Regions from separate parts of the Citrobacter sp. GW821-FHT07H02 genome, predicted to be linked through region 1. Evidence: predicted binding sites of a transcription regulator. Region 1 holds the regulator's gene; each other region holds the start of a gene.

Evidence for each region. Region 1 encodes CRP, which controls carbon source genes, mostly activating them, when cyclic AMP is high. Its sites were predicted from a motif close to ATGTGANNNNNNTCACAT; they were not measured.
Region 2: AC07NP_RS12550 (YfcZ/YiiS family protein) is a predicted target of CRP. The motif match lies at 2,823-2,840, and genes of this name have one in related genera.
Region 3: mlc (sugar metabolism global transcriptional regulator Mlc) is a predicted target of CRP. The motif match lies at 2,672-2,689, and genes of this name have one in related genera.

Annotation. Positions count from the first base shown of each region.
Region 1 covers NZ_JBWKPZ010000002.1:381,233-385,514, forward strand. Annotated here, with positions in the region: gene AC07NP_RS04885 (YccS/YhfK family putative transporter) at 1-1,966, opposite strand, end outside; gene crp (cAMP-activated global transcriptional regulator CRP) at 2,018-2,650, opposite strand; gene AC07NP_RS04895 (OsmC family protein) at 2,959-3,363, shown strand; gene AC07NP_RS04900 (phosphoribulokinase) at 3,410-4,279, opposite strand.
Region 2 covers NZ_JBWKPZ010000010.1:134,640-138,921, forward strand. Annotated here, with positions in the region: gene fadJ (fatty acid oxidation complex subunit alpha FadJ) at 1-946, opposite strand, end outside; gene fadI (acetyl-CoA C-acyltransferase FadI) at 946-2,256, opposite strand; gene AC07NP_RS12550 (YfcZ/YiiS family protein) at 2,434-2,718, opposite strand; gene fadL (long-chain fatty acid transporter FadL) at 3,090-4,282, shown strand, end outside.
Region 3 covers NZ_JBWKPZ010000005.1:167,131-171,412, forward strand. Annotated here, with positions in the region: gene clcB (voltage-gated ClC-type chloride channel ClcB) at 1-586, shown strand, start outside; gene bioD (dethiobiotin synthase) at 542-1,237, opposite strand; gene mlc (sugar metabolism global transcriptional regulator Mlc) at 1,363-2,583, opposite strand; gene ynfL (multidrug efflux transcriptional activator YnfL/SxtR(Kp)) at 2,712-3,611, opposite strand; gene ynfM (multidrug efflux MFS transporter YnfM/SxtP(Kp)) at 3,832-4,282, shown strand, end outside.

The DNA of each region.
Region 1 (4,282 bases):
GTTCCAGGGTACTTAATGGCCCATGGGAGAGCGTCTCTGGCGCTTCCAGAATATTCACATCGCCAGAACTGCCCGGTCCGTCATACTCCAGACGCTGCTGGCAGCGCTGGAGCGCAATTTCGCACGATTCCAGATAGCGTTGCGCAAGGTCTGGCGTCAGCATCGTATGTTCCCGCGCCAGTGTGGTCATTGCATTGATGTGCTCGACAATAAACTGGCTGTGCGTTACCCACAGTTTCATATCTGCCAGATAGTGCGCGTTAAATCCGGGTTCCTGCATGGACTGATTCAGCGAGTTGTACAGCGTGTTGTGCGCCTGATTGACACGCATACGCTGATACGCGAGCGGCGTTGCCTGTGGATTGCTGCTGAGGATCAGGCGGATGGCTTCCTGGTCAGCTTCCAGCGCGTCGTGGGCGTTTTTGCGCAACAGACCGCTCTGCCACTGCGGCCAGAGCCAGACCGTTCCGCCAAACGCGATCAGGCAGCCAATCACCGTATCAATAAACCGCGGCACAATGTACTGCTCGCCATTTAACGTCAGCAATTGCAGGGTATACACCGCAGTGACCGTAAACCCAACCGTTGCCCAGCCGTAGTTTTTACGAATGATCAGATAACTCACCAGCGTAATGACCAGCATGCCCGCCAGCGTGAAGCCTTCAGGGATGTGGAAGTGTAGCGTCACACCCGCAATCACCAGTCCAACCAGCGTGCCCGCCGAACGGTGTAGTATGCGAACCCGCGTCGCGCCGTAGCCGTTTTGCGTTACAAACAGCACCGTCATCAGGATCCAGTACGGTTTCGGCAGATGTAACGCGCTGCCCATCAGGCTGGCGATACTCAGCATTACGCTGATGCGCCCGGCATTTCGCAAAGCGGGCGATTTGAAGGACAGATAGTTTTTTAGGGCCGGGATCAGCGGGAGTCGGCGTTGTTTATCCGCCATCAGGTCGCGGGCATAGAGTGGGCGTTGGGTCCGCAATACACGGGCAATGCGGCTAAAGTGCCAGTAACAGAACTGACCCACCGGGTTATCGGGATGCTGGTTGGCGATTTTCTCCAGCGCGCCAATCTGCTTTTCCATGCTAAAGCGAGTCGGCAGGCGGTGATACAGAATGTCATCCGCCAGGATGCGCAAGCGCGCAGCGACCGTTTGCGCGTTCCAGCGAATCACCTGCTCCGCATGGCTGCGTTCGACCAGCTTTTGCACCTCTTCTGGCTGATGCAGACTGACGGAGATATGTTCCTGTAAGTCCAGCGCTTCCTGGAAGGCCCGCAGCAGGCGTTTATATTCATTATTGTGATGTGCCGACAGCATGTGCATTTGCTGGTAACACTGGGTGATGAGATCCACCGCCTTCTGTTGGCGTACCAACAAGGGCGGCAGCGCTTTTTCAGGATCGGCATGCTGGGTGAGCAGACTGTATTTGGCTTCGCAGTAGTCGGCCAGCTCGCGGTACAACAAACTGAGTGACTCGCGTAGCGGTTGTTCACGCCAGAGCCAGAACCAAAACCAGTTAAAAAGCCCGTACCACAGGGTGCCCAGGGCATAGATCAGCAACGGCTCCCAGACGGGCATGTTACCGGCCAGGCTTAGCGTGAAAATAGCGGCGATAAGCGAGGCAGGCAGGAGTCGGGCATGCAAGGCGCTGAGTTCCGCCGTCACGCCAAGAATCAGCGTTAAACCCGTCAGAATCAGCGGTAGCGGTATTGCTTGCGCGAGCAGTAGCTGCATGGCCAGGCTGCATCCGGCAAACAGCGATGCGCCAATGACTAAGCGTTTGAAAAAGCGTTTGTGGGGAGTATCAAGCCCGGCAATGTTGCAGCAGGCGGGAACGAGAGAAAAGAGCAATCCCAGATGCAACTGGCCAATGATAAGGCCGATCGCCACAGGCAAACACAGCACCAGCGTTTGCCGCAGTGCGTAGTTGATTTCAGGGTGATAAATCAGTCTTCGCCACATCGGTGCCAACAAAAATGGCGCATTACAGGGTAATACGCCATTTCGACGGGGTTAACGAGTGCCGTAGACGACGATGGTCTTACCGTGCGCGGAGATCAGGTTCTGATCTTCCAGCATTTTCAGAATACGACCAACGGTTTCGCGAGAACAGCCAACGATCTGACCGATCTCCTGACGGGTGATTTTGATTTGCATGCCGTCCGGGTGAGTCATCGCATCGGGTTGCTTCGCCAGGTTCAGCAGAGTCTGAGCGATACGACCAGTTACGTCGAGGAAGGCAAGGTTGCCGACTTTTTCGGACGTAACTTGCAGGCGACGAGCCATCTGGGAAGACAGGCGCATCAGAATATCCGGGTTCACCTGGATCAGTTGGCGAAATTTTTTGTAGGAGATTTCAGCGACTTCACAGGCCGTTTTTGCACGTACCCATGCACTGCGTTCCTGGCCTTCTTCAAACAGGCCTAATTCGCCAATGAAATCGCCCTGATTCAGATAAGAAAGGATCATCTCTTTCCCTTCTTCGTCTTTAATCAGCACTGCCACTGAGCCTTTAACGATGTAGTACAACGTTTCTGCTTTTTCACCCTGGTGAATCAGCGTGCTCTTCGACGGGTACTTATGAATGTGGCAATGAGACAAGAACCATTCGAGAGTCGGGTCTGTTTGCGGTTTGCCAAGCACCATGCGCGGTTATCCTCTGTTATAAGCTGTCTCCAGAGCCAGAAAACGACGCTGTCTCTGGGGTTGCCAAAATATGCTTCCCGCTGCCAGGGAAGGGGGCTGCTAAAAATGTACTGCAGCCTGTAATGTGATGTCCTCTGCATACATGCAGTACGTCAATGTATTACTGTAGCATCCTGACTGTTTTAGCATAGCTTTCGCCGTGTGTCTCCTGGTGTCTCGCTTCAGCATGATGCAGGTCGCCTTCCATTGCGAGATTTGTTATGTCCGCGTAATCTGTCAGGAAAATTGAAACATTGGAGTTACGAAATATGCAAGCGCGTGTGAAATGGGTCGAAGGGCTAACCTTCCTGGGAGAGTCTGCTTCCGGCCACCAAATTTTGATGGATGGTAACTCCGGTGATAAAGCGCCGAGTCCGATGGAAATGGTGTTAATGGCCGCGGGTGGCTGCAGTGCGATTGATGTGGTGTCTATTCTGCAAAAGGGACGCCAGGATGTGACCAACTGCGAAGTGAAGCTCACTTCCGAGCGTCGTGAAGAGGCGCCGCGCCTGTTCACGCATATCAATCTGCATTTCATTGTGACTGGCAATGACCTGAAAGACGCCGCCGTTTCGCGCGCTGTTGATCTTTCTGCAGAAAAATATTGTTCTGTTGCGTTGATGCTGGAAAAAGCGGTGAATATCACGCACTCATACGAAGTGATTGCCGCGTGATCTCAGGTTGCCGGAGGGCGTGACGCTTATCCGGCAACGCTGCGCATTATTCGATTTTTTTGCCTTCCATCAGTCGCTGAACCAGCGGCAGCATAATCAACTCCATCGCCAGTCCCATTTTGCCGCCCGGCACGACTAATGTATTGATGTGGGAAATGAATGAACCCTGAAGCATCGCCAGCAACCAGGGAAAATCGATCCCTTCCAGATTACGAAAATGAATAACGACAAAGCTCTCGTCTAATGACGGGATGCCTTTTGCCGCAAAGGGATTCGAGGTGTCTACCGTGGGTACACGCTGGAAGTTAATATGCGTACGGGAGAACTGCGGGGTGATGTAGTTGATGTAATCATCCATTGAGCGAACCACCGAATCCATCACCGCCTCGCGGGAGTGTCCGCGCTCGCTGGTGTCGCGGATCAGTTTTTGTATCCACTCCAGGTTCACGATCGGTACTACGCCAACCAGTAAATCCACATGGCGCGCCACGTTATGGTGCGGCGTCACTACGCCGCCGTGCAGCCCTTCATAGAACAGGACGTCGGTCGGTTCAGGCAAGGGTTGCCACGGCGTGAAGGTTCCCGGCACCTGATTCCACGGTACTGCTTCATCGTAGGTATGCAGATATTTCCGCGACTGGCCTTTGCCCACTTGTCCGTACTCGCTGAACGTTTGTTCCAGCAGGCCAAAATCATTGGCTTCGGGGCCGAAATAACTGATATGCCGCCCGGCGTCCCGCGCTTTGCGGATCGCCATGTCCATTTCCGGGCGGGTATAGCGGTGAAAACTGTCGCCTTCCACCTCGGCGGCACGCAGATTTAACTGTGAAAAAATTTTACGGAACGCGAGGCTGGTGGTGGTGGTCCCCGCGCCGCTGGACCCTGTTACCGCAATCACTGGATGTTTGGCAGACATAAC
Region 2 (4,282 bases), on a different contig from region 1:
CGCCAAGGATCCCTACGCTGTCGAGCGAGCCGGGTTGCGCGTCGCTGCCTGGGTCTTTTTTCACCTCTGTGCTGGCAAAGAAGATATTACGTAAGGCTTTTGACTCTGACGTCATCGCCAGCTCGCCGAACGCACGAGCTTCCGCGTCATACCCGCTGCTGCTCCCCTGCGCCAGCCCGGTTTCTAACACGTCAAGAATACGGTCGGTGGCAGGATAGTTACCCTGCGTTTTCTGCGCCGTCTGTTTCCTGACCATACGAAATAACAGTGCACGCCCCAGCGGGCCTGCAAGAATGCGTTCACGAATCGGTAATTCACGATGCGCAGACCGATCCTGTTTGGCTAACTCAACAGCGGCTTCCAGCAAAATGGAATGGGGAACAACCTCATCCACCAGCCCCGCCTTCAGCGCCTGTTTGGCACGCAGTTGCTTGCCGGTGAGGATCATATCCAGCGCGGTACTTACCCCGACCAGGCGCGGCAGTCGCTGCGTGCCGCCCGAGCCAGGCAACAGCCCAAGCTGTACTTCCGGCAGGCCCAGAACTGTTTTTGCATCATCGGTACAAATGCGCTGATGACAGGCCAGCGCCATCTCAAGCCCCCCGCCCAGACACGCACCATGAATGGCGGCAATGACCGGGATTGGCAACGCGTTAATTTCGGACATTATCTGCTGGCCCTGACGTGCGAGGGTTTCAGCCTCCTGAGCGCTGCGGCAATGACCAATCATATTAATATCGGCGCCAGCAATAAAATTATCTGGCTTTGCAGAAATGAACACCACACCCCGCAATGCTTTGTTTTCACGGATTTGTTTCAGAATGGCGCGAACCTGAGCCGCAAATTCTGCTTTTAAGGTGTTCATCTTTTCGCCGGGAACGTCCATAGAAACGACGGCGACATTATCCAGACGCACGTTAAGCGTAAAAGCCGATGTCATTTCCATTATTCCGCCTCCAGAACCATTGCCGCACCCAGACCACCCGCCGCGCAGGCAGTAACTAAACCGAAGCCCCCGCCCCGACGCCGTAATTCGTGTAATGTCTGGGTGATCATGCGTGCACCTGTGGCGGCAAACGGGTGACCATAGGCAATCGACCCGCCCAGCACGTTGAATTTGCTGTCATCCACTTCACCGGTTGCATGTGCCCGTCCCAAAACGTCACGGGCAAAACGTTCGCTGCCAAGCAGTTGAATATTGGCCAGCGTCTGGGCGGCAAACGCTTCATGCATGTCAATAAGCGTTAAATCGGCCATCGTTAATCCAGCACGCTCCAGAGCCAGCGGTGTAGACCATGCGGGACCCAATAACATGTCCTGCCACACATCAATGGCGGTAAAGGCGTAGCTGCGCAGATACCCCAACGGGACCAGTCCCAGTTCCCGGGCGCGAGATTCCGTCATTAAAATAACGGCAGCCGCACCGTCCGTCAGCGGCGTGCTGTTAGCCGCCGTCACAGTACCGTGTTTTTTGTCGAACGCGGGACGCAGTTTGGCGTAATCAGCCAGCGTAGAGTTACCGCGAATATTATTGTCTTCTGAGAAAGGATCGTTAAAGGGCGGCGCCCAGGTAGTCATGACTTCATCCGCTAACTTACCTTCGGCCCACGCCTGAGCGGCACGCTGGTGAGAACGGTGCGCCAGCGCATCCTGCTGTTCACGGGTAATGCCATACGTTTTCGCCATTTGTTCGGCGGTATCCCCCATCCGCAACCCCGTCGAATACTCCGCCACGGCAGGAGGAACCGGCATCAGGTCGCGTAAACGCAGGCGGGAAAAGAGTTTGAGTCGCTGACCGGTCGTTCTGGCTTTATTGACGTCCACCAGCACGCGCGCCAGCTTTTTGCTCACACCAATGGGCAACACGGAGGAAGAATCGGCCCCACCGGCAATACCCGCACGGATAGTGCCCGTTATCAGGCTCTCGGCCACATTCGCCACCGCCTGAAAACTGGTCGCACAGGCCCGGCTCACGCTGTAGGCGTCCGTATGAACGTTCATCCCGGTACCCAGCACGATTTCGCGCGCAATGTTTGGCGCTTCAGGCATTTGTACAACCTGGCCAAAAACCAGTTGTTCAATCACGTCGGGGGGGATTTCACTGCGCGCCAGCAATTCACCTACCACCATTTTCCCCAAATCAACGGCGGGAATGCCATGAAATGCAGTAGCCTGCCGGGCAAACGGTGTACGTAAACCGCTGACAATGGCAATACGATCGCCCTGACGGGTGACCAGTGGTAAAGCCTGACTCATAACACTCCCCTGTAAAAAATATTTTAAGTGGTCTGACCTGATCACAGTCTTAACCAATTTTTTACATTTAGCCAAGGGGAGACATTAGAAAGTGCGAGCTATGGCACAGTGAATAGTTACATAGCGTTACGAAAACACCCCTGCCAGTATTTGACAAGGGTGTTTGAAAGGAGGGGATTAACGCAAGCCCAGCTGGAAGATCAGCGTTTCAGCTTCGCAGGCGAAGACAAAATCGATATCCAGACGCACACCTTCAGACTCTTCAGTAAAAGTGGAGGTGATTTGGCAAGGTTCGGATTCCACGCTACGCGCTTTCTCCGTCAACGCAGCCAGCGTTTCTTCAGCTTGCGCGCGGTTCGCGAACACACGGCTGTACGACGCGGTGCAGTCGGAGTTGTCCATAATGGTCCCAACGTCCATACAGCAGCAAACCGGGGTTTCATCAGCACTGCATTTACTCATTGTAGATTTCCTCTGTATTCGCACCATAGGTGCCAGATAAACGCTGGGGATATTTTACGCTCCCGCCATTCACCTCTCCAGTCGTTAATGATGTGAAATGGGATAAGTGAGCGAAATCACACTTAAAAATGATCTAAAACAAAAATCACCTAAACGGGTGAGTGCGCATACCCCCAATTTTGCCAGCTGGATCGCGTTTCTAAGATCACAATTGAAAAATTTTATAAACATACTTGCAACATTCTATCTGGTCAGACCTATACTCTCGCCACTGGTCTGATTTCTCTGTCGTACCTCAGACCCTACACTTCGCGCTCCTGTTACGGCATGTAACATTGTTTGAATAAAAATAAATCAATGAGGTTATGGTCATGAGCCAGAAAACCCTGTTTACAAAGTCTGCTCTCGCAGTCACAGTGGCAATCATCTCCACACAGGCCTGGTCTGCAGGCTTTCAGTTAAACGAATTTTCTTCCTCTGGCCTTGGCCGGGCCTATTCGGGCGAAGGTGCTATCGCAGACGACGCGGGTAACGTCAGTCGTAACCCTGCGTTAATCACCATGTTCGATCGCCCGACGTTCTCAGCCGGTGCTGTGTATATCGATCCTGATGTTAATATTAGCGGACGTTCGCCGTCAGGTCGTAGTCTGGACGCAGATAACATCGCGCCAACTGCCTGGGTTCCGAACGTACATTTCGTTGCGCCAATTAACGATCAGTTTGGTATCGGGGCATCTATTACCTCTAACTACGGTCTGGCCACCGAGTTTAACGATACTTACACCGCAGGTTCAGTTGGCGGTACGACCGACCTCGAAACCATGAACATGAATTTAAGCGGCGCGTATCGCTTAAATGAAAGCTGGAGCTTTGGTCTCGGTCTGAATGCCGTCTATGCCCGCGCTAAAATTGATCGCTATGCCGGTGACTTAGGTCAACTGGTTGCGGGTCAGATTATGCAGTCTCCTCTCGGGCAGACCCCGCAAGGCCAGCAATTGGCAGCGACAGCAAACGGTATCCCAAGCGACACCAATATTGCTCACCTGAACGGTAATCAGTGGGGCTTTGGCTGGAACGCCGGTATCCTTTATGAAGTCGACAAAAACAACCGCTACGCATTAACCTACCGTTCTGAAGTGAAAATCGACTTCAAAGGTAACTACAGTAGCGATCTGAACAGTGGACTCAACAGTTTTGGCCTCCCAATCCCGACCGCCACTGGCGGTTCAACCCAGTCAGGCTATTTAACGCTAAACCTGCCTGAAATGTGGGAAATCTCCGGTTATAACCGCGTTGCGCCGCAATGGGCGATTCACTATAGCCTGGCGTACACCAGCTGGAGTCAGTTCCAGGAGCTGAAAGCGACATCGACCAGTGGCGACACGCTGTTCCAGAAAGATGAAGGCTTTAAAGATGCTTACCGTATCGCGTTAGGTACCACCTATTATTACGATGATAACTGGACGTTCCGCACCGGTATCGCGTTTGATGATAGCCCAGTCCCGGCCGATAAGCGTTCCATCTCTATTCCGGATCAGGACCGTTTCTGGCTGAGCGCAGGTAC
Region 3 (4,282 bases), on a different contig from region 1:
GATTATCAGTATGGGGCTGGTCGCCGGTCTCTGCGGTCCGTTGCTGACGTGGTCAATGACGGCGGCTCACAATGTTTTTTTACGGCTTCAGCTAACGCCGCCCTGGCAACTGGCGTTGGGGGGACTGGCGGTCGGATTACTTTCTCTGTTGACGCCAACCGTCTGGGGAAATGGCTATAGCGTAGTGCAATCCTTTTTGTTATCCCCACCGCTGCTTTCCGTGATTGCCGGGATCTTCATCTGTAAATTGCTGGCCGTGCTTGCCAGTAGCGGTTCCGGCGCACCCGGCGGCGTGTTTACCCCCACCCTGTTCGTCGGTCTGTCAATCGGTATGCTGTTTGGTCGTTTGTGGGGGATCTGGCTTCCGGGCCCGGATGAAATAGCGATTCTGCTGGGATTAACGGGGATGGCGACGCTACTGGCGGCCACTACGCATGCGCCAATAATGTCTACGCTGATGATTTGTGAAATGACCGGGGAATATCGTTTACTCCCCGGACTGCTGATGGCTTGCGTAATCGCGTCGGTATTATCGCGAACGTTACGCCACGACTCTATCTACCGACAGCACGCTGCCAAGCATTGACATGCGGATGTACTGCCCAAGTTCACGCTGCTCTGCACGAGGAAGATACGGCAGTTCGCCAATCAAAGGTGCAGGGATTTTTTTACCGAGCACATCAATGATTCCTGCATAATGCGCAAGGCCTGGGTTGATTCGGTTTGCGACCCATCCCATTAAAGGCAGCCCATCATTGGCAATGGCCTGCGCCGTCAACAGCGCATGGTTGATGCAGCCTTCCTGGATCCCCACCACCATCAGTACCGGGAGTTGCTCCTGCACGACCCACTCGGATAATGGACGAAGGTCATTCATCAGACTCCGCCATCCTCCTGTGCCTTCCACAACAACGTGATCCACCTTTTCGCTCAGACTCGCCAACCCATTGGACAGCAAGGTGTAATTGACAGGACCACTGTGCGCCACGCTACTTTCATCTTCGCTTAACGCAATCGGGTTGATGGCCTCATAAGGCAATTCAATCGAAGAGACGCTCTGCAGCACCAGCGCATCTTTGTTGCGCAGCCCTTCAGGGGTCTCTTTGCTTCCTTTGGCGACCGGTTTGTAACCCGCGACAGTTTTACCCCCTGACGCTAACGCTTGTAGTAATGCGCGGGAAACCACTGTCTTCCCAACAGAAGTGTCTGTACCTGTAATAAAGAAACGCTTCAGCATCACTAACTCCACCGTTATGCTTCAAAAATATAAGCCAGGAAAATAATACAGTGGAGAAAGTCTAAGGTATGACAAGGGGGATCGGCTTGAGATAGCGCAATTTTTCGTACGACAGTGAAAAAATGTTAACCCTGTAATAGACGAATCAACAAAGAGCCGTTATACATCGCATCTTTTACCAACGCCGCGCCCGCCATCGTCCCCTGATTTGAAAACTGCGTGCTTTCAACGACAATGTTCTTACTGTATGCCGGGAGCGCTTGCTGGCGTATGCTGTCGGCAATGGCGGGGAAAAGAATATCCGCCGCTTTGCTTAACGGAGAACCGATCAGGATTTTTTGCGGATTAAATAAATTCACCATGATGGCCAGAATACGCCCCACATGGCTTCCGACGCCGCTGATGATATCCTTCGCCAGCAAATCCCCTTCGAGGGCAGCCTGACACAGTGAGTCCACCGTTAATGGTTGGCCGTGCAGCGTAGAACTCATCGACTGATTGAGGCGTAATTGCGCCAGTTCGAGGACGCTGTCCACGCTGGCAATGGTTTCCAGACAGCCGTGATTACCGCAATAGCAGCGTTTACCGTAGGGATCCACCTGCGTATGACCGATCTCAACCAGGCTACTGCTCCCCGCATGCAGCAAATGACCATCGGTGATGACGCCCGCCCCCACGTTGTGATCAATCACCACCTGAATAACATCGCGCGCGCCGCGCGATGCGCCGAACAGCGCCTCGGCCATCGTCCATGCGCTGATATCATGCTGAATATAGACCGGCACACCGGTATGCTGCACCAGCGTTTCACCCAGCGCCATCTCTTTGACATCATCATAAAACGGCATACGGTGGACGATGCCATTCTCAGTATCAATAATGCCTGGCATGGTGACGGCGATAGAGGTTAACCGCTCAAGTTGCTGTTGATGACGGATAAAAAACTGATCGACCAGCGTGATGATACGATCAAGCAGCGGAAGGTCGGCAACAAGGGGAAGTTCAAGACACTCCTCCACAACCAGCTTGCTGCTCAGGTCGCGCAAGGCGAGGAAAATCTCTCCGCGACTGATGCGGATAGACAGGTAGTGCCAGGCTTCGGTTTCCACCACCAGCCCAACAGCAGGACGACCACGGCTACCCGCTTCTTTGATCTCCAGCTCCTGCACTAAATGCGCTTCAAGCATTTCGCGGACAATTTTTGTAATACTGGCAGGCGCCAATTGCGCAAGGCGAGAAAGATCAATACGCGATACCGGTCCGAGCTGATCAATCAGGCGATACACCGCGCCCGCGTTGGTCTGCTTGATTTGATCGATATGCCCAGGCTGACTATCAGCAACCACCTCTGACTCCCTTTATTTTCGCGCTCCGAAATAATCTGTAGGCTATGGTGAAGGACTTCAACACTTGCCGTCAAATTTTTGCGTAGCCGTGTGATTTACCGCACATTATTACCGCTTTTTAAACTAAATTAAGCACGACTTACTGCGGATAACAACTGATGACGAAACCGTTGCGCGGCATGACTTTGCTCATGGTGTTTCGGCCAGACCAGCCACATTTCCGACACAGCATCGGCTTCAGCGATCGGTATCCAGCACATTTCATCAATCTGCACGCGTTTAAAAGAGGCGGGCAGAATCGAAACGCCCAGCCCCGCCGCCACCAGCCCAATGATGGTCATCGCCTCCCCGACCTCCTGGGTGATGACCGGCGTCAGGTTATAGCGACGCATCAGCCCGAGGATATCGTCATACAAACCTGTCCCGACGTGGGGATCAAAAAAGACAAACGGCTCTTTCGCCAATTCGACCAACGTCACCACCGGTTTTTGCGCCAGACGATGCTCGCGCGGGATCATCGCCATCAACGGTTCATGCAGTATCACCTCCCGGTTCAGCGTATCCGGAAGCAGCGTATTGCGCAGCAATCCCATATCCAGCGCCCCCTCACTCAGCGGCGCAATCTGCTCACGGGTATTCATTTCGCGGGTCTGCATGTGTACATCAGGAAATTCCATGCGAAACCCGGAAAGGGTATCGGAGACCGCCTTAATAAAGGGCGCAGAGGAGGTGAAACCGATGCGTAATTCGCCCGCCTCTCCCTGATGCAGACGCTCCGCCCGCGCCGCAGCCTCATTGACCAGCCCCAAAATTTGCCGACTGTCGGCCAAAAACTGCCGCCCGGCGGCCGTCAACGCCACGCTGCGATTGGTTCGCGCCAACAGCCGCGCCCCAACCTGCTGCTCAAGGATCTGAATCTGCTGGCTCAGCGGCGGTTGCGAAATATTAAGACGGGCGGCGGCGCGACCAAAATGCAGTTCTTCCGCAACCGCCACAAAATAGCGTAAGTGACGCAACTCAATATTCATATTTTAAAAGTATTATTTGAGATTATTAATATATTAGACAGAATATTTTGATTTTCCTACTCTTAAGTCTGATTCTTCAGCCGTTATAGTTGCAGCCCGTCTGGATAGGGGATGGACACATTCCCAGACCCAAATGGCGCGAAAAATGGCTTAAGGAGTCAGTTTTACAGGTGGTCATGCCCGTCACCTCAACTACGGGGATGCTAAGCAAGGATTTCACGTGAGCCGTACTACTATTGTCGATACCGCCCCGGCAAGCGATGTTGATGAACAGATTATTTCCCAGCCAAATCAATTTATAAAACGCGGCACCGCCCCGTTTATGCGCGTCACACTGGCGCTTTTTTCTGCCGGACTGGCGACATTCGCCCTACTCTATTGCGTACAGCCAATTTTGCCTGTGCTGTCCCATGAGTTTGGCGTATCGCCAGCCAACAGCAGTATCTCGCTTTCCATCTCGACCGCCATGCTGGCCATCGGTTTGCTGTTTACCGGCCCACTTTCCGATGCCATCGGCCGCAAACCGGTGATGGTGACCGCACTGCTTCTCGCCTCCTGCTGTACGTTACTGTCAACCATGATGACCAGCTGGCATGGCATTCTGATTATGCGGGCATTGATTGGGTTGTCGCTAAGCGGCGTTGCGGCGGTGGGAATGACCTATTTGAGCG